Regions from separate parts of the Paenibacillus sp. FSL H8-0261 genome, predicted to be linked through region 1. Evidence: predicted binding sites of a transcription regulator. Region 1 holds the regulator's gene; the other holds the start of a gene.
The links. The regulator Rex, encoded in region 1, represses fermentation and respiration genes when NADH is low (regulators of the CRP and FNR family bind a similar motif). The targets are predictions, from matches to a motif close to TTGTGAAATATTTCACAA.
Positions count from the first base shown of each region.

Region 2: MHI27_RS02075 (flavocytochrome c) is a predicted target of Rex. The motif match lies at 9,830-9,847, and genes of this name have one in related genera.

Region 1 is NZ_CP150297.1:4,788,654-4,800,027, reverse strand. Features, by position in the region: gene MHI27_RS21355 (CCA tRNA nucleotidyltransferase) at 1-144, shown strand, start outside; gene MHI27_RS21350 (hypothetical protein) at 222-704, shown strand; gene MHI27_RS21345 (biotin--[acetyl-CoA-carboxylase] ligase) at 694-1,494, shown strand; gene panB (3-methyl-2-oxobutanoate hydroxymethyltransferase) at 1,830-2,696, shown strand; gene panC (pantoate--beta-alanine ligase) at 2,698-3,588, shown strand; gene panD (aspartate 1-decarboxylase) at 3,581-3,964, shown strand; gene MHI27_RS21325 (tetratricopeptide repeat protein) at 4,076-4,717, shown strand; gene dinG (ATP-dependent DNA helicase DinG) at 4,854-7,715, shown strand; gene MHI27_RS21315 (redox-sensing transcriptional repressor Rex) at 7,847-8,500, shown strand; gene MHI27_RS21310 (amidohydrolase) at 8,487-9,788, shown strand; gene MHI27_RS21305 (DUF5590 domain-containing protein) at 9,958-10,476, shown strand; gene MHI27_RS21300 (hypothetical protein) at 10,886-11,374, shown strand, end outside.
Region 2 is NZ_CP150297.1:452,880-464,253, forward strand. Features, by position in the region: gene MHI27_RS02030 (FtsX-like permease family protein) at 1-1,490, opposite strand, end outside; gene MHI27_RS02035 (ABC transporter ATP-binding protein) at 1,480-2,241, opposite strand; gene MHI27_RS02040 (sensor histidine kinase) at 2,356-3,360, opposite strand; gene MHI27_RS02045 (response regulator transcription factor) at 3,357-4,046, opposite strand; gene MHI27_RS02050 (TetR/AcrR family transcriptional regulator) at 4,073-4,963, opposite strand; gene MHI27_RS02055 (DHA2 family efflux MFS transporter permease subunit) at 5,156-6,679, shown strand; gene MHI27_RS02060 (YncE family protein) at 6,732-7,763, opposite strand; gene MHI27_RS02065 (nucleotidyltransferase domain-containing protein) at 7,947-8,831, shown strand; gene MHI27_RS02070 (WecB/TagA/CpsF family glycosyltransferase) at 8,910-9,659, shown strand; gene MHI27_RS02075 (flavocytochrome c) at 9,863-11,374, shown strand, end outside.

The DNA of each region.
Region 1 (11,374 bases):
CTAGCGCGCTGTGAGCTGCTCGCGCGCGGCAAAGCCCCGTTCCCCTGGACCGGAACCGATCTGGCGGCTGCTGCCGCTTTAACGGCCGGGATAGGGGAACTGGAGAGCGCCACCTGCGGTGGGCGCTTCTCCTCCATGCCCTGAAGCAGTCGGCCCAGGAGGCCGATGAGCTGCTGCGGGCATGGACGTTCTCTGGGACGACGCGTACCAGCGTCGTCCAGGTGCTGCGGGTCCGCGAAGCTTGGACCGCTGCCCTGGAGTCTGTGCCGCCAGGGGAACCGGGCGGCACGGATCTACTGCGGCGGCGCTGGATCGCCGCCGTGCTGACCTTCGGCGTGGAAGCCGCCGAAGGGTGGCTCTCGCTGCTGGCGATCCTGCCAGCAGCTGCCCTTTCCGCTGCGAATCAGCCAGCGGACTCGGAAGTCTCACCCGCTGTCAACACCCAAGCGGTCTCAAAAGACTCGCCCGCTATCACCGCCCCAGCGGTGCCTGCAAGAGAGTGGATCGTGCAAATGCCACTGAAGAGTCTCTCGGAGCTTGCTGTTACAGGCAATGAGTTGGCGGAAGCGCTTGAGAAACGTCCAGGACCTTGGCTTGGCAATATGCTGAGTGCACTTCTGCAGGCGACTGCTTCGGGAGATCTTCTTAACAATAAACAAGAATTGCTGCTTGAAGCAAAAAGGATGGATGGACATGAGCTATGAAAAAGCGCTGTCGCTAACCGGGTTGAAGCAGGAAGCTTCTGATTCGAATTGGCTAGACAGAGTTCAGCTCCTGGAGTCTGTCGTATCTACTCAGGAGGAAGCCAAACGATTGGCGGAAAACGGTGCACCAGAAGGAACAACCGTAATCGCTGAAGAACAGACCGGTGCTAGAGGGCGAATGGGTAGGAAATGGTTTTCTCCTCGTGGCAAAGGCATTTGGATGAGTATTGTATTGCGTCCGAATTTACCTTTGTTACAGACTCCTCAGTTAACACTGCTTGCTGGGGTTGCAGTCTGTAAGGCAATTCGCCGTGTAACCGGAGTAGACGCCGGGATTAAATGGCCAAATGATTTGCTTGCGGGCGGTCGAAAGATATGTGGAATTTTGCTCGAGTCTTCGCTAAGAGAAGGAGAGCTTCATTATTGCATCGCTGGGATTGGAATTTCTGCGAACTTGACTGAAGACGATTATCCTGATCATCTGAAGGAAGTAGCGACTTCTCTTCGGATTCAGCGGGGCGGTGTCCCTATTGACCGTTCGGAGCTGGTAAGAGCTGTACTGAATGAGTTAGAGCTGCATTTCAATCTTTACATGGAACAAGGTTTTAAACCTATCAAAGAGCTGTGGGAGTCGATGTCAGTTACTTTGGGTCGCCAAATCGCTCTGAATAGCCCTCAGGGACGCTCTGAAAGCGTTGTGGTAGGTTTGGATGAGTTAGGTGGACTAATCCTTAAAAACAGCGCAGGAGAGATTTCTAGCGTATGCTCAGGTGAAATCGAGCTATTATAAATCTTTTTTATATGACAGGGTGTCATCCCCTGTCATATTTTTTTCGTGTATTTCCGAGTCCTTTTTGTTATACTATGGGGCAGAGGCGGTATCGTTTTGCGAACTGTACTCTTGATCTGATGAACTTATAATGGTTTTATTATTGGAATCACCTTCATAACTGCGTTAGACGGTTACGTTGGATTCTGCTCTGAGCCGTAAGGACCGAGACAGAAGGGACGATCGCGAGTGACTCTTTTTTGCCCTTCGGACCTTTTTAGCAAATCGTTGCTAAAAGGTTTTTTTGTTGCGATTTTTACGGGGATGTAATTTCAAAAAGGAGGACGAAGAGAGAAATGGCAAACAAACAAGCACTTAATATTGTGAAAATGAAAAAAATGAAAGCAGATGGTGAGCGGTTAAGCATGCTGACTGCTTATGATTACCCATCGGCTCTACTTGCTGAAGAAGCCGGTATCGATCTTATTCTGGTGGGTGACTCCCTGGGAAATGTGGTACTTGGATATGATACAACTTTACCTGTTACGATTGACGATATGGTCTACCACACTCGTTCGGTAACTCGGGGCGCACAAAAAACATTCATTGTGGCAGATATGCCATTTATGACCTACCACGGAAGTATAGATGAAACCTTGCGGGGTGTGCGCAGACTGATGCAGGAAGGGCGGGCTCATGCCGTCAAAATGGAAGGCGGTCTCGAAATTTGTGAGACAGTTACTGCGGTTGTAGCTGCGGGAGTTCCTGTGCTGGGGCATATTGGACTTACACCGCAATCGGTAAATATGATTGGCGGCTACCGCATTCAAGGTAAGGACGCCAAAGATGCAAAACGTCTGATGGATGAAGCTAAGGCCCTTGAAGCAGCAGGTGCTTTTGCAGTGGTACTGGAGCTGGTGACAGAAGAAGTGGCACAAGCAATTTCTGAGGCACTGAGCATTCCGACCATTGGGATTGGTGCAGGTCGTTATTGTGATGGACAGGTATTGGTTTTCCATGATTTGTTGCGTTATGCCTCACCCTACCGTGAGAAACGTTTTGTCAAAACCTACGCGGATGTGGGTAGCCTGATTCGTGAGGGTATCAGCCAATATGTGCAAGAAGTGAAGAATCGCTCGTACCCAGATGAAGGTCATGTTTTTAAAGCAGATGAAACCGTTCTGGAATCTTTATACGGCGGTGCCGGAAAGGATGGGGAATAAGATGAGAGTCGTCAGAAGCATTAAGCAACTGCGCGAAGCTTTGGAATATATGAGACAAGGTGGGCATACCCCGATTGGGTTTGTTCCAACCATGGGATACCTGCATGAAGGACATGCCAGTCTGCTTCGGCGGGCAGGAGAAATGAGCAACACGGTCGTTATGAGCATATTTGTGAACCCGCTGCAGTTCGGACCGAATGAGGATTATGATTCCTATCCGCGCGATGAAGAGCGTGATTTGGAGCTTGCGGAACGCGAAGGTGTCGATATTGTATTTATCCCCAGTGTGGAAGAAATGTATCCGCAGCCTACCCGGACTACTGTCTCGGTATCAGAGCTTACCACTCGACTTTGTGGGGCTTCGCGTCCAGGGCATTTTAATGGCGTAACAACAGTTGTTAATAAACTATTCAATATCGTGCAGCCAGATTATGCTTTCTTCGGGCTAAAGGATGCTCAGCAAGTAGCTGTGCTCCGCAGAATGGTATCTGATTTGAATATGAATGTTGAAATTGTACCTTGCCCTATCGTTCGTGAAGGAGATGGACTTGCACTTAGCTCGCGTAACGTATTCTTATCTCCAGAGGAACGTTCTCAAGCACTGGTGTTATCTCGTTCCTTGCGTGAAGCACGTCAGTCCATTGAAGAAGGAAAAGTAACAACCGTTGCTGAAGTGCGGGAATTGTTGACCTCGGTTATTTCCAACTCTCCTTTGGCGGTCATTGATTATGCGGAAATACTGACTTTCCCTAATCTGGAAGGCTTAGAGAACGAAGTTTTATTAACGGATGTAAATGGGGAGATTATTATAGCGCTTGCCGTGAAGTTTGGCAGAACGCGATTAATTGACAATAATGTATTTATTCCAAAGGAGGTTGCCGCTCTTGTTTAGACATATGATGAAATCCAAAATTCACCGCGCGACGGTGACAGAAGCCAATTTGAATTATGTGGGAAGTATTACCATTGATGAGAACTTAATGGAAGCGGCAGATATTCTTGAGAATGAAAAAGTGCAGATCGTGGACAACAATAATGGTTCACGGTTAGAAACCTATGTTATTCCAGGGCCTCGCGGCAGTGGTGTGATCTGCCTAAATGGTGCAGCTGCACGTCTTGTTCAACCGGGAGATACAGTAATTATTATTTCGTATGCGATGCTGTCTTCGGAAGAACTGGAATCGCATAAACCAACGGTGGTATTCGTGGATGAGAACAACAGACCAGTGAAGCTGGCTGATCATGAATTGCATGCTACAATCGCTTAATTTATGGACTTACGCCATGTAATGAATGGCAGGGATGAAAGACCCCGTTCTCGCAGAAAATGAAGTCAGGCAAGCTGAACTGATTTCATCTTCAGTAAGGGGGGATAGCCCATGTTTCAACATTTGTTTGCTGAAATGAACAAGGTGCTTCAGGAGATCGTTACAGATTACCCTACAGCGGAGGGTGCCCGCCGGAATGAGCTTTTATGCAATTATAATATGCTGCATCGACTTAGTGATAAAGTGATGGATGAATGGCTGGCCTTTGCAGAGAAGCTAAGTCACTTTCGTGAAAGTGTAGATTTTACGACTGTGGTTGAAGAGGAAGTGCCAGAGCAGGAAGCACCCGAGCTGTGCATGGATACTTTTGTTAGAGGTCAAGGGTATTATAAGCTGCTGATGTATGGGAAATGTATTGAACAGTTTAAGGAAGTTATTGTGCAATATCCGGATAGCTTGGCTGCTCGATTATATTTAGCCATCTCTTACCTGCAGGAAGGGGAGGGGGAAGCTGCTTGGAGTCATCTGAACCATATGCTCGGTTTGATACGGGAAACCAAGCTGAAGGCAATGGTTTATAACGCTTTAGGTTGCATCAGGGCCTCTCAAGAACGGTTCAATGAAGCGCAGGAGCTGTTTGGCCTTTCTTTGCAACTTGACCCGGCACTTCCTGAACCAACCGTTAATTTGGAGGTTTGCCGCCGCCGAGGAGGTAAGCTTCATTTCGGAAATCAGCTTGTTTCATTATTGTAAATTATTACGTTTACGGTTTATTATTCCGCATTTTCATTCAAGCGATGCATCCCCTGAACCAGTGGTGTGCATCGCCTTTTTTCGCAACTTCTGTTATGCTGATTAAGAGTCTCAATTGAAAGGGAATAGAATTATAATGAAATTTGCCGTGCTTGATTTTGAAACAACGGGAACCCAATCCGTGGGTGAAATTATCCAGGTTGGCCTTGCAATTATAGAAGAAGACCGGTCCATCTCCCGGGTATATGGTTCCTACGTCAAGCCCGGAACGCCGATACCTCCTTTTATAACTGGTCTAACGGGGATTACCGACGATGATGTAAAGGATGCACCTGAGCTGGATGAGATGATGATGGAGCTTGTCCCACTCTTGGATGATGTTGTGCTTGTAGGGCATAATGTCGCATTCGACTTCCATTTTTTGCAAAATGCTTTAGACCGATGTGGGTATTTACCATTTCAAGGGCGGATTTTAGATACGATTGATTTTCTGAAAATCTGCTTTCCTTCCCTCACATCCTATCAACTAGGATCAGTTAGTGCACATTTTGGAGTGACGCACGATCGTCCGCATCAGGCAGACAGTGATGCTCTCGCAACTGCTCTTGTATTGCTGAAATGTCTGGAGGAGCTCTACGATTTGCCTCTGCTGACGATTCAGAGACTCTGTGAGCTGTTTACGGAAGAGGATAGTGATCTGGGTTGGTATTTTGATGGTCTGCTGCGTGAACGGGAAGCGGAGACGCTTCAGCCCGAAGGTGATCTGACTTTCTATCGTCAATTAGCGCTTGCTGTAGGAGACTGGAACGAATTAGCTCCACCTCGAGACGAGCATGCTGAAAATCCACTACACAATTTATCTTTTACAGATTATATGGATGAAGTAACGAAACGACTTAAAGAAACTTTGCCACAGTATGAAAGCCGAGAAGCTCAGGATATTATGATCAATGAGGTGATGACGGCACTTGCCGAAGACAAGCATCTATTGATCGAAGCAGGGACAGGAACCGGTAAATCCCTTGGTTATTTATTGCCTGCCATATACCAAAGCGTACGCACTAATGAAAAAGTCATGGTCAGCACTCATACTATTAATCTGCAGGATCAATTGCGTGAGCGTGATATTCCTTTGTTAACGCAGGTAGTTCCTTTTCCATTTAAAGCTGCAATTTTTAAGGGCAGAGGGCATTATTTGTGTCTTCGTAAGTTCGAACATAAAATTAATAAAAAAGACTTTATAAGTCCGAGGGAAGATGCGCTTACTGCGGCTCAGATGATCGTTTGGCTGACACAAAGTGAATCAGGAGATGACGAAGAGCTTAATCTAAGTGGACGTGGCGGAGATTTTTGGGAGACGGTGGCAAGCGATACCGATTCTTGTCTGGGTCGCTCGTGTCCCTGGTTCCGTAAGTGTTATTATCATCGGGCTAAGCATGAAGCTGGTATTGCAGACGTGGTCATTACGAACCACTCTAAACTTTTCGCAGATGTTAAGGCTGGGCATCAACTACTTCCGGCTTATGAACATCTTGTAATAGATGAGGCCCATCATCTGGAGGACGTGGCTGGCAAGCATTTAGGCATGCATATGAAGCATTTCACGGTGGCACATACACTATCGCGTCTTTATAAGGATAGTCGAAATGGCCAACTTCCTACACTTCGCCAAATGCTTCAGTCATCAGGCAGTGAGGAAGCTTCTGAATGGAGCGGAGTGATCGATAGAATCTATCCGGACCTTCTTACCGTAAAAGAAACCTGGGATCTGCTTAGTGATAAACTATTCAGCCTCTTGCCGGAACGCAGCGATGCAGCGGCGGGAGAAGCCGGCCAGTTAGTCATGCGGCTACTTCCTACCCGTAAACCGAAAGATTGGGATGAATTGGTTGCTTTAGAGAATACTATGAATCTGACATTAAGCGAAATTATCCGTAAAGGTGATAAAATGCTTAATGAGATGCGAGATCAAGAAGGTCAATCTTCCTCAGATAGCCTAGTTACCGATATTAGCGGCTTATTTAAGGATTTAGCTTCTATACGTGAGCAAGTACGGTTTTTTATGGGATTAAATGATGAGAATGTAGTATATTGGCTGGAGGCGAATGGAAATTATCGCAGTAAATCGCTACAGCTGTATGCCGTTCCTGTTGATGTTAGTACTCAGCTTAAGGAGCTGTTTTTCGACAAGAAGAAAAGTATCGTACTAACTTCGGCGACACTCTCTGTGGATAAATCTTTCCAGTTTATGATTGATAATCTCGGACTTAATGAAGCTGCGGAAGAGGGGCGTCTGATGACATCACTCCTGCCTTCTCCCTTTAAGTATCGGGAGCAGGCGCTGTTAGTTATTCCGCGGGATTTCCCAAGTGTGAAGGGGAGTGTAGGCGATGCCCGATTTGTCGATACACTCGTACAGTCACTAGCAGAAGCAGCTATTACAACACGTGGGCGGATGCTTGTCCTGTTTACTTCTTACAAGATGCTACGCCAGGTTTACGATCCTCTGAAAGAGGCTCTAGCCTCACAAGAGATCACGGTGTTAGGTCAAGGCGTGGAGGGGGGCAGCCGTAGCAAGCTGATCCGCCGTTTTCAGGACAGTGCAGCTTCTGTACTGTTAGGAACAAGCAGCTTTTGGGAGGGTGTAGATATTCCAGGTGAAGCATTAACATGCTTGGCCATCGTGAGACTCCCATTTCAACCGCCAAACCACCCCCTAGCGGAAGCGAAGTCTGAGTTATTACAAGCCCAGAAAAAGAATCCGTTCATGAAGTTGTCTGTTCCTCAGGCGGTTATTCGCTTCAAGCAAGGATTTGGGAGGCTGGTACGGACAGCGCAAGATCGGGGTATTGTTATTGTGTATGACACAAGGGTGATCGAATCTCACTATGGGAAGTATTTCCTCTATTCGTTGCCTGGCCCGAAAATGGAGCATATGCTTACGGATCAAATGGTTCCTCGTATAGCGGAGTGGTTGGAAGACGGAGGCGTTTCTTGAAAAGAACGTCATCGATCTTATTAATCACTCTACAAGGAAGGGCGGTATAAGAATACCGCTCTTCCTTGAGACGAGGTGCAGATATTTCGATAGGATTTGAACAGAATATCACTTAAATTAGGAGGTAAATTATGAAATCGGATAAAATATCAGAAGCCGTTGTTCGCAGACTTCCTGTGTACTTGCGTTTCTTGAATGATCTCCAGAAACGTGAAATATTAACCGTTTCCTCACAAGAACTAGGACAAAAACTTGATTTAAATCCTGCTCAAATTCGTAAAGATTTAGCTTATTTTGGAGACTTTGGTAGAAAAGGTATCGGGTATGACGTAACTTATCTTATTGAAAAAATCCGTCATATTCTGAAGCTGGATCAACAATTGAATGTGGCTTTAGTAGGTGCTGGTAACCTTGGACATGCATTATCTAATTACAATGCTTATCTGAAAGATACTATGAAGATTACCGCTATATTTGACTCCTATGCACCTAAGGTAGGGCGGAAAATCAACTCTCTTACCGTTCAACCGATGGAGGAGCTTGGTCAGACGGTTCGTGAGCAAGGTATTCGAATTGGGATAATTACTGTGCCTGATTCAGAAGCGCAGAATGTAGCAGATATTCTCATTGAGTCTGGCATTGAGGCGATTTTGAATTTTGCACCAGTGATTCTAAAAACACCATCGAATATCCGGGTTCATGCTGCCGATTTTACAACGGATTTGCAAAGCCTTGCTTATTATTTGAAAGACGGAAAGGAAGAAAGCGGAAATGAAGAGCAGTAAAACGATTATTAAGGGCGGGCGTTTTCTTATTCCGGGAACGGATGAGCCGGTTCTGAGCGGATATATGACTATTGAAGATGATTTGATCACTTACATAGGAAAAGAAGAACCTTTAATGGAAGATGATGTGCAAGTTGTTGATGGCAGTCGTCTGCTGTTTATGCCAGGTCTGGTAAACACACATGGCCATGCCGCAATGTCATTGCTTCGTGGTTATGGAGATGATTTAGCACTTCAGGTGTGGCTTCAAGAGAAGATGTGGCCGATGGAAGCGAAATTCACTGGAGAAGATGTATACTGGGGAACCTCCTTGTCGGTACTGGAAATGCTAAAAGGTGGTACTACAACCTTCTTGGATATGTATGATCATATGGATCGAGTAGCAGAGGTAGTCGAATTATCAGGCATCCGTTCCGTACTGATGAGAGGCGTAATCGGATTATGCCCAGAGGAAGTACAAAATCACAAGCTTGCGGAAGCGATTTCTTTTGCACGAAATTGGCATGGTAAGGCTGATGGTAGAATTACGACGATGATCTCGCCACACGCCCCATATACTTGCCCACCGGACTTCTTTGTTAAGTTTGTACAAGCGGCACATGATTTGGATTTACCGATGCATACCCATATGTCCGAGACCAAACGCGAAGTGGAGCAGAATGTGGTGGATTACGGACTTCGGCCTGTAGCGCATTTAGAGAAGCTTGGAATGTTCACACGTCCGTCTATTGTTGCACATGGCGTTCATTTGAATGATGAAGAGATCGAGATACTGGCTCGTCATGATGTAGGCGTGTCTCATAACCCAGGAAGTAATCTGAAACTGGCTAGTGGAGTGGCTCGGGTTACGGATCTTCTAAAGGCTGGTGTGAAGGTGTCACTGGGTACAGATGGTGCGGCAAGCAATAATAACCTGGATATGTTTGAAGAGATGCGTCTTGCAGCCCTCATCCATAAAGGTGTAAGTGGTGATCCGACGGCTGTCCCAGCTCCGGAAGCGCTGCGTATAGCTACAGAGTATGGCGCAAAGTCTATCTTTTTAAATGATGTGGGTAGACTCGCTGTTGGCATGAAAGCGGACTTTATCGCGATTGATATAGACCAGCCGCATTTGCTACCACACACAGATCTGTTGTCTCATGCTGTATACTCTGCCAGTGCCAAGGATGTTGAGCATGTATGGGTGAATGGTAAACAGGTTGTAAAACACGGAGAATGTGTAACGCTAGATGAGGAAGCAATCCGTCGTAAGGCACAAGAATCATTTGATGGACTGCTTAAACGGTAGTCTAAGATCATAACGAATAACTGAAAGGCTGTGACTTTCTGCGATTGCAAAGTTACAGCCTTTTGTGTTTCTGATAATTAGATCATTGAATTGGATATGAAACTTTGGATAAACACACAGGTGTGTTATATAATCAAAAAAGATATATTACTAGAAAGGGAGCTGTACCTTGAAGAAAAGGAAAAAATGGATCCTCCTGGGGTCAGTTCTGATTCTGCTCCTTCTGTTCGGACTTATCCAGTTCTATGCTTATATTATGAAAGATCAATGGAACGAGCGAGATATCGCTAAGGATGTCGCTAAAACCAGTGCTGGTCTGACAGAGGTAACCAAAGCGCAGAAATCCGTGTGGGATGAAAATGCGGTGTACTGGGTCTTAACAGGGAAGAATGAAGCCGGGACCGAGTTGATGGTTTGGGTACGTTTTACTGTAGACGGGAAGTTTGCTGAAGGAACCGACGCAGTATATGCTGAAGAACTAAGTAAAGGAACCTCTGAAGCGAAAATACGTAGCCTTATAAAAGCCGATCTTCCGGACATCAGCATTGAGCGGTTGTTGCCAGGAGTATATAACGGGGAGTATGCTTGGCAGCTTTTTTATAAACAAAGCGGTCGATATTATTATCAATTTTATCGGTTCTCAGATGGGGCTCGAATGGGTGAAGGTTACAGTTTACCTAGCCGTTAAATTAAACAAAAGCATTATAGGAGAAACAAGCGGACCATTTATGGTTCGCTTGTTTTTGTTCCGATGACATATTATTTGATATACTATAAGTATACGAAATGTGATATACTATAAGAGTAGTTTTTATATATTGGGATTTAAAGATTCATGCGAAAAAAGGCCTGTTAGTTAAGAGTAACAGCCCTTTTTTGTCGAATTAAATCAATAAATTTAATAAAATGGAAAGAATTAAAAAATAAAATTTTAAATATCTTCACACTTTTTTTCAATATAGTATATACACCTGTGATATACTACTGTTTGTAATTAGAACAGTGTTAGTAGAACGTCAGGCTCTGATGAGCTCTTAGCAGCTATGACTTTGGATCATTCTGTTTACATTTTTTCATCTTTGAGAGGAGGACGTTTCTTGAAATTACGTCTTGTACCTGTACTGATAACGTCTCTACTGTCGGCTATGCTATTATTCGGAGGATTCTTTTTGTATCGTCAGTTTGCTTTACAGGAACCGCTCCAAAAGATTGTAACCGGATTTGAGGGAGTAAATACTTCACATATTAGTATTAACCGCGATGAGGTCACTTTGAAACTTGATTTGCAGCCGGGCACGAATTTACGTGATCTAGTATCGTATGTATCCAAAGAAGGAAAATCAGTGATTGAAGGACGTAAACTTAAACTCGATGTGGAGCAAAATTCAAGTGAACTATTGGATGATTACTGGGATAAAGCGATGTTCTCTGTAGCTGAAGCCATGGAGAGCCGTAAATATACGATTATACCTACAGAACTTGATAGATTGAAACAGCAAAATACGGAATTTAAAGATGTGATAGCATCTACTGATATCGACGACAACAATGTGTACGTAAGCTTGAGTAATGGAAAAGAAAGCAAA
Region 2 (11,374 bases), 2.6 Mb from region 1:
GCCTGCTCAACGCTTGCCCGTTCTTTCATATCGATGCCGATATTAAGAGAGGACTTTCTTTGAAGGGCTGGATCTAGATCCTTCTTTAAGCGTTCAAAGGTCGTGTCGTCTACAATAGCAAGGGGTAAGCCACCACCTGTGAAATTGTATAAAACGGGGGCTTCCATATCAATTCTTTTATAAAACTGCGGAATGACTTCATGTTGTCCCTTGAATTCAATGCCACCCTGGTCCTTCATAGAAATCAGATTCTCCATTGCACTACTTGTCTTCGTAAAATAGGCCTCATCCGGGGATAGATCAATGCCCTCCAGCGAATTTTCACTGATGACGGGAAGAGTCATATTATTCGACATCATACCGAGCGATTTGGAATTTTCTGCCAGAAGCTTCTCTATATTTACATCCACTTGAATGACTTCGGTTATTTTTTCCGTAAACAGCAAATTTTCAGTCGTTAATGCCTCTTTAAATTGTTTAGCATCCTGGATATCCGTAAGAATAAAATCTGACGGAACATAGAGCTTCGCACTTTTCTCAGCAGAGTAGAAAGAAATATAACTCAAGGATAATAAACCCAGCGCCAGAGCTGATACCGTTGTAATGATGGTTAACAGTACGGCATTTGATTTCATTCGGAACATAATGGAGGAGAGAGACAACACCTCTTTAATATTCAGATACCCGTTTTTCTTTTTACGAATGAGATGAAAGATAAAGCTTACCGAGCCTTTATAAAAAAGATAAGTCCCGATGATAACTGAAGCCAGAATAGTGATCATGGATATAGATAGCTCAGTCATTGATGTTAAGTCTCCGCTAAATAATCGGGATGAAATCGAATAGCCAAGCAGAATCAATCCAATCCCAACGATCCCTATAATCATTTCAAAGAAGGACAGCTTTTTCACGTTGCCTTCTGTGGTTGAGGTCACCCGGAATAAGGATAGAATGCTTTGTCTTTTAATAAATCCATAATTCATCAGCATGATCAAAAGATAGATTACAAAGAATACGATCAGCGTTTGAACCAGGGCTGGGGTAGAAAAACGAAGGGATGCTATCGCATCGATCCCCATTATTTTAAAAAGAATCATAAGAATTAATTTGGAAATAGAAAAGCCCACGGCTATTCCTAGAATTAAAGAACCAAAATATAGGATGAAATTCTCTGCCGAAAGGATTCGGAATATTTTACTTTTGGTCATCCCTATTAACTGGAACAGACCAATTTCTTTTCCCCGGCGTTTGATGAAGATAGTGTTTGCATATAACAGGAAAATGGATACAATCGCGACCAGTAAGACCGAGGCAGCCTTGATTGCTGCGCCACCTTTGATCGAGCCTTCTACTGCATCCATCGAGGGATCGTATTGCAACGTAACAAAGGCGAAATATAAGGCCACGCTAAAAACGAGAGCAAATACATACAGATAGTAATTTCTGATGTTTTTTCGCAGATTTCGAAGCATCAGTACATTAATGCTCATTCTGCACACCACCTAATACACCTTGTGTTTTTATGATGTCGTTGAAGAAGACTTGTCTTGATTGTTCTCCTTTATTTAATTGCGTATAGATCGTACCATCCTTTATAAAAATAACTCTACTGCAATAGCTAGCTGCCACTGGATCATGTGTAACCATAACGATCGTTGCTTTTCGTCTTTGATTTAGTTCACTCAGCTTGTTTAACAAATCAGAAGCAGATTTAGAGTCCAAGGCTCCTGTAGGTTCGTCAGCAAAAATAATGCTTGGATCATGAATGAAGGCTCTGGCTGCAGAGGTGCGTTGTTTTTGACCCCCAGAGATTTCATTCGGGTACTTATTTTTCAACTCTAAAATCCCCAGCTCCCTCGCGACGTTTTCGAATTTCTCATTGGCAATTTTCTTAGGGGTGTTGGTAATGGATAGAGGTAACAGGATGTTTTCCTTCACCGTCAGCGTATCTAAGAGATTGTATTCTTGAAAAATAAATCCTAAATGATTTTTCCGAAATTCAGCTAATTGCTTTTCTTTCATATTAGAAATTTCAGTACCCTCAATGGTAATCGATCCGTTGCTGATCTGATCAATTGACGAGAGAACGTTAAGCAGGGTGGTCTTTCCTGAACCGGAAGAGCCCATGATCCCAACAAATTCGCCTTCTTCTATAGAAATATCTAGTCCACTCAACACGGATTGTTTGTTTAATTTATTTCCGTAGCTTTTATGAATTTTAGTGGCTTCAAGAATTGCCATAATGATTCACTCCCTTTTTATACTCGTTCTTTTTGTATAGCTTTATTATAAAAGGCTTTGCCGTTCTTATCCTTCGATTGCCCGAACAAAATAAAAAAGCATGTGACATTGTTGTCACACGCTTGAGAGCTTCACAAATTCATTTTTAAGCGGAAAGGTTAAAGTGAACGTCGTCCCTGATCCGGGCCTCGATTCAACTCCGATGACCATCAACAAGGATTGCGCCGCTTTTTTGGCTAAATATAATCCCATCCCTGTGGCGGCATTGTCGCGATGCACGGTGGTGGAAGTAAATCCTCTATCAAATATCCGAGGCAGATCCTTTGGATCTATCCCGCGCCCACCATCCTTCACCTCAAGAACGATATGCTCAGCTTGCTGATAGCTACTCACTGTAATATCTGAAGCCTCACTATATTTTACGGCGTTGGTTAGTAGTTGTCGGATAATAAAAGCCAGCCATTTGGCATCACTAAGCACTTCAGCTACTTCCAAGTTCAGCTCAAAGCCGATTCCCTTCTGAATACACCAGGATTGCAACGTCTTAATCTCCCCGAAAATAAGCGTTTCTAAATCGATATGTTCTATATACAGATCATTTTCGATAAAGGGAATTCGCCTTTGATGTAGCTGTTGATCCAGCAGAAGATGTATGCGCAGCCATTCATAGGTCAGATGTTTCCTCATTACATCATCTTCGATTCGCTCCATCATTAGATGCATCGCTGTCAGAGGGGTCTTCACTTCATGAATCCACGATAATAGTTCATCTTTTTCCTGTTCTAACGTCATTTGATTGTTCGAGGCTGCCTGTTTTAACCATTTAGCTTGATTGATAATACTCTCCTCAATAATATGCTCAAACGGGCTTTCGGGGGTGGCGATACTCGTTACATCCAGATCATCATCTCGCTCAACCAAGCTTTTATAGAACCTGGTTTCTCTGGGATAGCGAAGGATTAAGAACATCACAAAAAAAAGCATCGACAAGGAGACCAGATAGAGAACTGAAGAGAATGGGATTGATGAATCCATATAGGTGACAAAAAGTATAAAAAGATTGGTAAAGAGGACTAGTAGGATCCAGCTACTTCTTTCCAAGAGATACTTTTTAATCATAGTGCTTCCTCTTCGATGGCCATATACCCTTGTCCTACTTTCGTTTCAATGAAACTACCCAAGCCTATCTCATCCAGCTTTTTTCGCAGCCGGTTTACGTTGACGGTAAGGGTGTTGTCACTTATAAAACGTTTATCATCCCACAAGCTATTGATTAATTCCTCGCGGGTGACGATTTTATTTTTTTTCTCAATAAGCAATTTCAATATAAAAATCTCGTTTTTCGTAAGCTCAATCGATCCCATATCATGCGTCAATACATTTCTCTCATAATCCACGGTTGCTCCACACCATGTCTTGAGCTCAAGGTTATCCGTGTTGTAATTGTAGACGCGCCGAAGAATCGCTTGTACTTTGGCAATGAGTACATCGAAATGGAAGGGCTTTTGAATATAGTCATCGGCTCCAAGCTGCATCGACATTACCATATCTGTAGGATGATCCCGGGATGATAAGAAGATAATCGGAAGGTTAGAGTGGGAACGAATCATTCGGCACCAATGAAACCCATCAAATTTAGGTAATTGGATGTCGATGATGACTAAATCAGGTTTGATCTCTATAAATTCCTGCGTGACATTGCTGAAATCCTGAATGCCATACACATCATAAGACCACTGGGTAAGTCGCTCCTTGATCTCATTAAACAGCGTTGAATCGTCTTCGATTAATAATAGCTTGAACAAATGCTTCACCACACTTTTAGTTAGCTTTACAGCATTTTAGATAATACATCCTGATAATGCTTAAACTCTTTGGCTTCATTTAGATTAGGACATGTCCTTAAGGATAGTAGAGCACTTTCGATTAAGAACTGTCTCGGTTCCTTGTTGTTCATGATTTCTTCCTGGATAAAGTATAACAGCTTTAGATAATTAGTGAGGTTCGCATCACCAGTTGTAAATGATCTCTCTATTACTTTTTTTAAGCTGATGGTTGCAAAGGACAAATCATTATTGAAAAAATCACTATATTCCGCTGCGGGTAATAATTTGCCCACATGCTCTGGTGAGATGAGTTGAATGCCCATTTGACTTACTTCTTCAACAATGGTTTGGATAAGCGTAGTGCAATAATCAATGATTTGCTTAGAGGTGATGACTTCATTCATAGCACTGTTGATTTGTAGCATATTTTGCAGAATTCCTGTAAAAATGATGGCTCCGTCCAGTAAATAGGGTTTCTTATCCTCAGGGAAAATATGAAGGAAACGTTCATGTACCCAGGTAAGGAGGCTGAACTTTGTTTTTTTGATAAACGTTATTAAGTCTGGGTCATTGGAGACCAAAGCATCTTCTACGAGCTGTAACAATTTATTTTTCTTATTGATTTTCATGACCAGCTGAATCTGCTCGGCAAATATCTTAATGTCAGAAGGATCTTGACCTATGAGCAGGGAATTTCGCCCTTCTTCAAGTCGATCGTGAATGGACGTAAATACAGCCTTAAAGAGATCCCCTTTTGAAGGGAAATAGTTATAAAAAGATCCTTTGGAGATCCGGCTATGATTCAAAATATCCTGAATGGATGTGGCGTGGTAGCCTTTTTCAATAAATAATTCATGCGCTTTATGAACCACTTGCTCTTTTCGTTTATTTATCATCTGAGGTGCCCCTTTAAGCTGAACTCTTTGTTCCAATATAGACTAGCGTATATTTCCACTTAATACAATTTCAATTTTAAGTGATTTTTGTCTTGCCAAGCGAGAAATAAGGGAGTAATATATTCTACACCGGATTATAACACGAGTTCAATTTTGAACCGTTAGTATGATTATAGAATGGAGGATTCCAAAATGAAAGCAAAAGAAAGTAAAGCATCTTACGGGATATTGGCAATCCTCATGATTGGTGCATTTGTTGCTTTACTGAGTAATACCCTACTCAATATAGCTTTACCATCGATTATGAAGGATTTTAATGTCAGTGCCTCAACGGTACAGTGGCTATCAACGGGCTATATGCTGGTGAACGGGATCATGATTCCTTCAACAGCTTTTTTGATTCAAAAGTATACCGCGAGACGGTTGTTCTTAATCGCGATTGGATTATTTGCGATAGGAACTTTTATCGGCGGATTAGCACCAAGCTTCCCTGTGTTGCTGATCGCCAGAATGGTTCAGGCTTCAGGGGCTGCGATCATGATGCCATTATTAATGAATGTATTGTTCACTACCTTTCCACCTGAGAAACGTGGTTCAGCTATGGGGATGTTCGGGTTGGTTATGATTTTTGCACCAGCTATCGGACCTACATTATCTGGATGGATTATTCAGCACTATGAATGGCCTGTACTATTCTTTATGATTGCCCCAATCGCCGTATTGGTGTTCATTCTGGCCTTCTTCAAATTGCATGATCCTAAAAAAGATGTGGCTATTAAGATTGATTTCTTATCTGTAGTTCTATCAGCGATTGGTTTCGGGGGTCTCCTATACGGCTTCAGTTCTGCTGGGAACAAAGGATGGGATGATCCAATGGTCTACTCCGCGCTTATTATCGGAGCGATTGGATTAGTGATCTTCATTATGCGCCAAATGAAGATGAAGGAGCCTATGCTTAACTTCAGAGTGTACAAATATCCGATGTTCGCTTTATCCTCAGCGATTTCGATTACACTGAATATGGCAATGTTCTCAGCGATGATGCTAATGCCGATTTACCTGCAAAATATTAGAGGGATTTCACCACTGGATTCGGGACTTCTAATGTTGCCTGGTGCGTTAATTATGGGTGTTATGTCTCCAATCACAGGTAAATTGTTCGATAAATTCGGCGGTAAGGTATTAGCGCTAATTGGTCTAGCGATTGTAGTGATTAGTACGTATTTCTTTAGTGATCTGACTGAAACTACTAAATATTCGACACTCATGATTCTATATTCGGTGAGAATGTTCGGGATCTCTATGGTGATGATGCCAGTTATGACCAATGGTTTGAATTCTATCCCAGCCAAATATACGCCGCATGGTACAGCTATGAACAGTACGATTCAGCAAGTATCAGGGGCGATAGGTGGGGCACTGCTCGTAACCATTATGTCTAACAGTACCACTTCACATGTGAAAGATATGGTCGCTGATGCTGTAAGTAAATTAACGGCTAAACCTTCGGCAGACCAATTGCTTGGTATACAAAATCAAGTCATTGCGAAAGCTACTATTGAAGGAATTAACGATGCATTCTTGGTATCTGTAGGCGTAGCGATTATTGCATTTATTCTAGCCTTCTTTATTAAAAGAGGTGTACAGCCTAAGGAAACGGCAGAAGAGAAAGTGACTGCAAAGAAAGTAGCTGCTAAGCAAGTTACAACGCATTAGTTCTACGAGATTTGTTATATAGAAAGGCGCCCACCTAATGGTGGGCGCCTTTTTAAAATATAAGTTCTGATACATCCTGAATGACTGTGATGGAATCATTTCCTCCAACATAAACTCTATTGGTGACTGGGTTTAGCACAGTACTGCCTGACACTAAAGGGAATCTTACGAGCCTTTTAAACGTGGTGGCGTTATAAACGGACATGTGGTTCTTATCGAAATTACCAACAAACAAATGATTTGTATTCGGATTAATGGTTATGTTGGAGGAGGTAGGCAGAACCTTTGTAGTGATGATTTTGTTGTTACTTCCATTGATGACGAATAGCTTTCCTTTACCTTCAACTTGTGCACTTGAGACATAGATACGGTTTGTCAGCGGATTGATAACGACCTCACTTTGCAGACGCCCTAGCTGTACATTTTGCAGCAATTTATTGTTGCGGCCGTTGATTACCGAGAGAAACCGACTTAAGTTATTAGCGACATAAATGCGGCCTGTGATTACATTAAGTGCGGGTGGTATCACAGGGTTATTACCGACTTTTATGGTGGCAATGATAGCCTGTGTATTTCCATTAATGACGGAGACGGAATTTTTTATTGTATTGGTCACATATATACGATTTGTAAGCTCATTAATAACGATTCTGGAAGGGCGACCGCCGACTTCAATCTTCGTTTTGATCTGGTTTGTTTTCCCATCGATGACGAATATAATTCCTGCTATGCTAGTTACATAAATCAAATTTTTTCGAACATTTACTCCGATATTATCAGGCATGCGGCCCACTTTCACAGTCTTTATCGCCTGGTTTGTCCGCCCGTTAATAACAGAAACCGTATCGTCACGAAAATTTGTTACATAGATTCGGTTAGTTTGGGGGTTAATCCCAAGCTGTGTTGGCAGTCTTCCAACATTGATGCGTGCGATAATTCGATTCGTTATGCCATCGAGTACCCCGATAGTTCCAGCCTCAGTGTCTGGGTTAACAAAGTATACCCTATTTGTGCTGACATTTACTTCGATATCTCCGATCGGTCCGGCAGAGCGGACTGTAGCAATCACTTTTGGCTGCGCCATGCTTATACCCCTTTTCAAGTAAATAGATACTTCATTATATTTAGGCTTAGGCAAAAGGGTACTACATATATCGTTGCAAGATGTATCTTCGGAGTGTAGAATAATATTCCCGAATCTACATTTGAGATTAAATGTAAGCGCTATATTAATAGTGGGGTTGAGATCGATTGGAGGCTAATGGATATGATGATGAAATCAGTATTGTCGGATATTTTACTAACACCTGATAAGTTGCTACTTCATCGCGAATTACTAGAGGAGATTGGAAAGTTCATTACGCAAGAGATCCTGAATCATCCGTTATTGCAAGAAGATCGTCAGAGGGTAAGCATTATCCTAGATGGATCGACCGCACTCGGGGTGGTAGATGGGCAGTCGGATGTAGATATAATCATTATTTGTGAGGATGAGTCTTACAACAGTATTAATCATCGGTTCGAGGAAAAAGGGCTGATTCCGGAGCACAGTAGTTTTTTTATGGATTTAAGGCTTCCGAGTGGGAAGACAGGGCATTATACACTCCATAAAATATCTGATATCAAAGAAGCTTTAATGAGCGGGGATATGGAATGGCTGTGGAATGCATCAGTGTCCTATATTTACTACGATCTGCTGGATCTGAAGTCACTTTTCCATTCCTATGTTCCACTCCAACCTGAAGTACTAATGAAAATTCGTAAGAATTCATACATACAGCTAAGAAGCTATGCCAGAAGTCTAGATAATCCTGTAGTTCGTGGCGACGCCTTTCCAATCTTGTTCTTAGCGGTTTCCCTTTATAAAGAGGCTTTACGCTGTGCAATCACTATTGAAGGTTATCCGTATCCCTATGACAAATGGCTTGTTCCCGTAGCGCAGCAAACGGTCGCAGGTCGAAAGATTTTGGAGTGTGCAGGCGATTTTTGGAGTTATCTTAGAGAGGATGAATCCTTTGCTCCCATGTACCAGGAGGACAATAATTTTGTCAAAATGGAAAAACAATTTCGAAAGATACTTTTGGAGGAATTCCGCCTGCGGGGGATCGATGAACCTTGGTTAATAGAGTGGTGGAAGTTTTTGGAGGAATAAACGGAGTAATGACGCTGACTATCCTTCTTGATTACGGTAAGGTATACTGGAATGAACTTTTCAGTAAGAGGTGATTAAATGGCTGGGACAGTCTCTATATTAGGCGTTCCTTTTTCAAAACTAACACTAAACGAGACAACACTTCATCTAACAAAACATATTCAATCCGGAGAACCGAAGCTATTTCATTTGATTACGGCGAACCCGGAAATTACGATAACAAGCCAATCGGATGAGCTGCTTCGAACCATACTCCATGAGGCAGATTTGATTACTCCTGATGGGATTGGCATTGTGCTGGCATCGAGAAGAAAAGGTGACCCTATAGCTGAACGAGTTACGGGGTATGAACTACTTCTTGAGCTGCTCGCACAAGGGAATAAGCTGGGCTGGAGCTTTTATTTCTTAGGCACGGATGAGCATACCAGCTGTAAAGCGGTCGAAAAGATTACAGAGCTATATCCGAATGTGAAAATTGCCGGAAGACATAATGGTTTTCTTGCTAAAGAAGAGGAACCGGCCATTGTGGCAGAGATTCAGCACGCACAGCCAGATTTCCTGATTGTCGCGATGGGGGCTCCATACTCTGACAAGTGGGTTTATAAGCATAAACAGGCGCTTTCTCAGGTTAAGGTTGTGTTTGGCGTGGGGGGAAGCTTGGATGTTATAGCGGGAAAAGTGACTCCAGCCCCTGCGATATGGAAGAAGCTCAATTTGGAGTGGCTGCATCGACTCTTATTCGCACCTGTGGCCAAAGGACAAAAGTCGCGCTGGCGCAGGCAAGCAGTTCTTCCTAAATTCGTGTATCGAGCTATGATTAGGAAATAAGGCAGATGGCCGCCCTGGAAAGGGTGGCTTTTTTTGAGTAGTAAGCTGAGGAAATATTGAAATTAAGAATTTTTATGAAAATTTAAATGAAAATATTCATGGAAATGTAACAGTAACCATAACTAATTACATAAAAAACTTCCCAAAACAGCATCTTTGCGTTATCATTAATGTGAAAACATTCACAAAGGGGCGTTATAAAGATGAAGAAGACAACAAGTACTGCTCTCATTCTCATTCTCTCTGTCATGCTCGTAATCGCAGGCTGCGGTAACAGTAATAGCAACAGCGCAGGTAATAGTAATGGCAACGAGAACAAAAGTAAGGTAAATGAGACGGCCAAAAATGATAAAGCTGAAGCCGTATCAGGTGCATCAGAAGCTAGTTACACACCACTGGATCAATTAAAAGATAATTATGATATCGTTATTGTTGGTGCTGGTGGTGCAGGAATGTCTGCTGCACTGGAAGCTAAGGCCAAAGGCTTGAACCCTGTTATTTTAGAAAAAATGCCGGTTGCAGGTGGGAATACAAGTAAATCCTCCTCAGGAATGAACGCTTCCCAAACGAAATTTCAAAAAGAGCAAAGCATTGAAGATAGCAATGATAAGTTTTATGAAGAGACACTAAAGGGCGGCCATGACACGAACGATAAAGAGATGCTTCGTTTCTTCGTTGACAATTCCGCAAGTGCAATCGATTGGTTGGATTCGATCGGAATCAAGCTGAACAATATTACGATCACAGGCGGCATGAGCGAAAAACGCACCCACCGTCCAGAAGACGGCTCTGCGGTAGGCCAATACCTTGTCAAAGGATTGGTTAGAAACGTACAAGAAAAAGAAATTCCACTGTTTGTGAACGCGGATGTTAAAGAAATTACTCAAAAAGACGGTAAGGCTAACGGCGTCAAAGTACTCTTTAACCAAGCTGATGAAAAAACCATTACAGCGAAGGCAGTTGTTGTAACAACAGGTGGTTTTGGATCCAACATGGATATGATATCAAAAGTTAGACCTGATCTGGAAGGATACGTAACGACTAACCAAATCGGCAGTACCGGCGACGGCATCAAGATGATTGAGGCACTTGGCGGAACCACCGTTGATATGGATCAAATCCAGGTTCACCCAACAGTTCAACAAGAAAAATCTTATCTGATCGGGGAAGCTGTACGCGGCGAAGGTTCTATCCTCGTGAATAGCGAAGGCACACGGTTCGTAAACGAATTGACTACACGTGATAAAGTTACCGAAGCGATCAATGCACTTCCTGAAAAAGCGGCAACGCTTGTCTTTGATTCCGGCGTCAAATCACGCGTGAAAGCAATTGAACAATATGACAAAATGGGCTTCGTGATCCAAGCGGATACCATCGAAGCATTGGCGAAAGAAATCGGTGTTCCAGCCGATAAGCTAAAAGCGACACTTGATACTTGGAACAGCGCGGTAAAGAACAAGAACGATGCTGAATTCGGCAGAACAACAGGGATGGACAACGATTTATCCGCGGGTCCTTACTACGCTATTAAGATCGCCCCAGGGATTCATTACACCATGGGCGGTGTGAAGATCAATACGAACACAGAAGTATTAAATAAAGACGGCGCTGCTATTCCTGGCCTGTATGCGGCTGGTGAAGTTACAGGTGGATTGCACGGTCAAAACCGGATCGGTGGTAACTCTGTAGCTGAAATCATTATTTTCGGCCGTCAA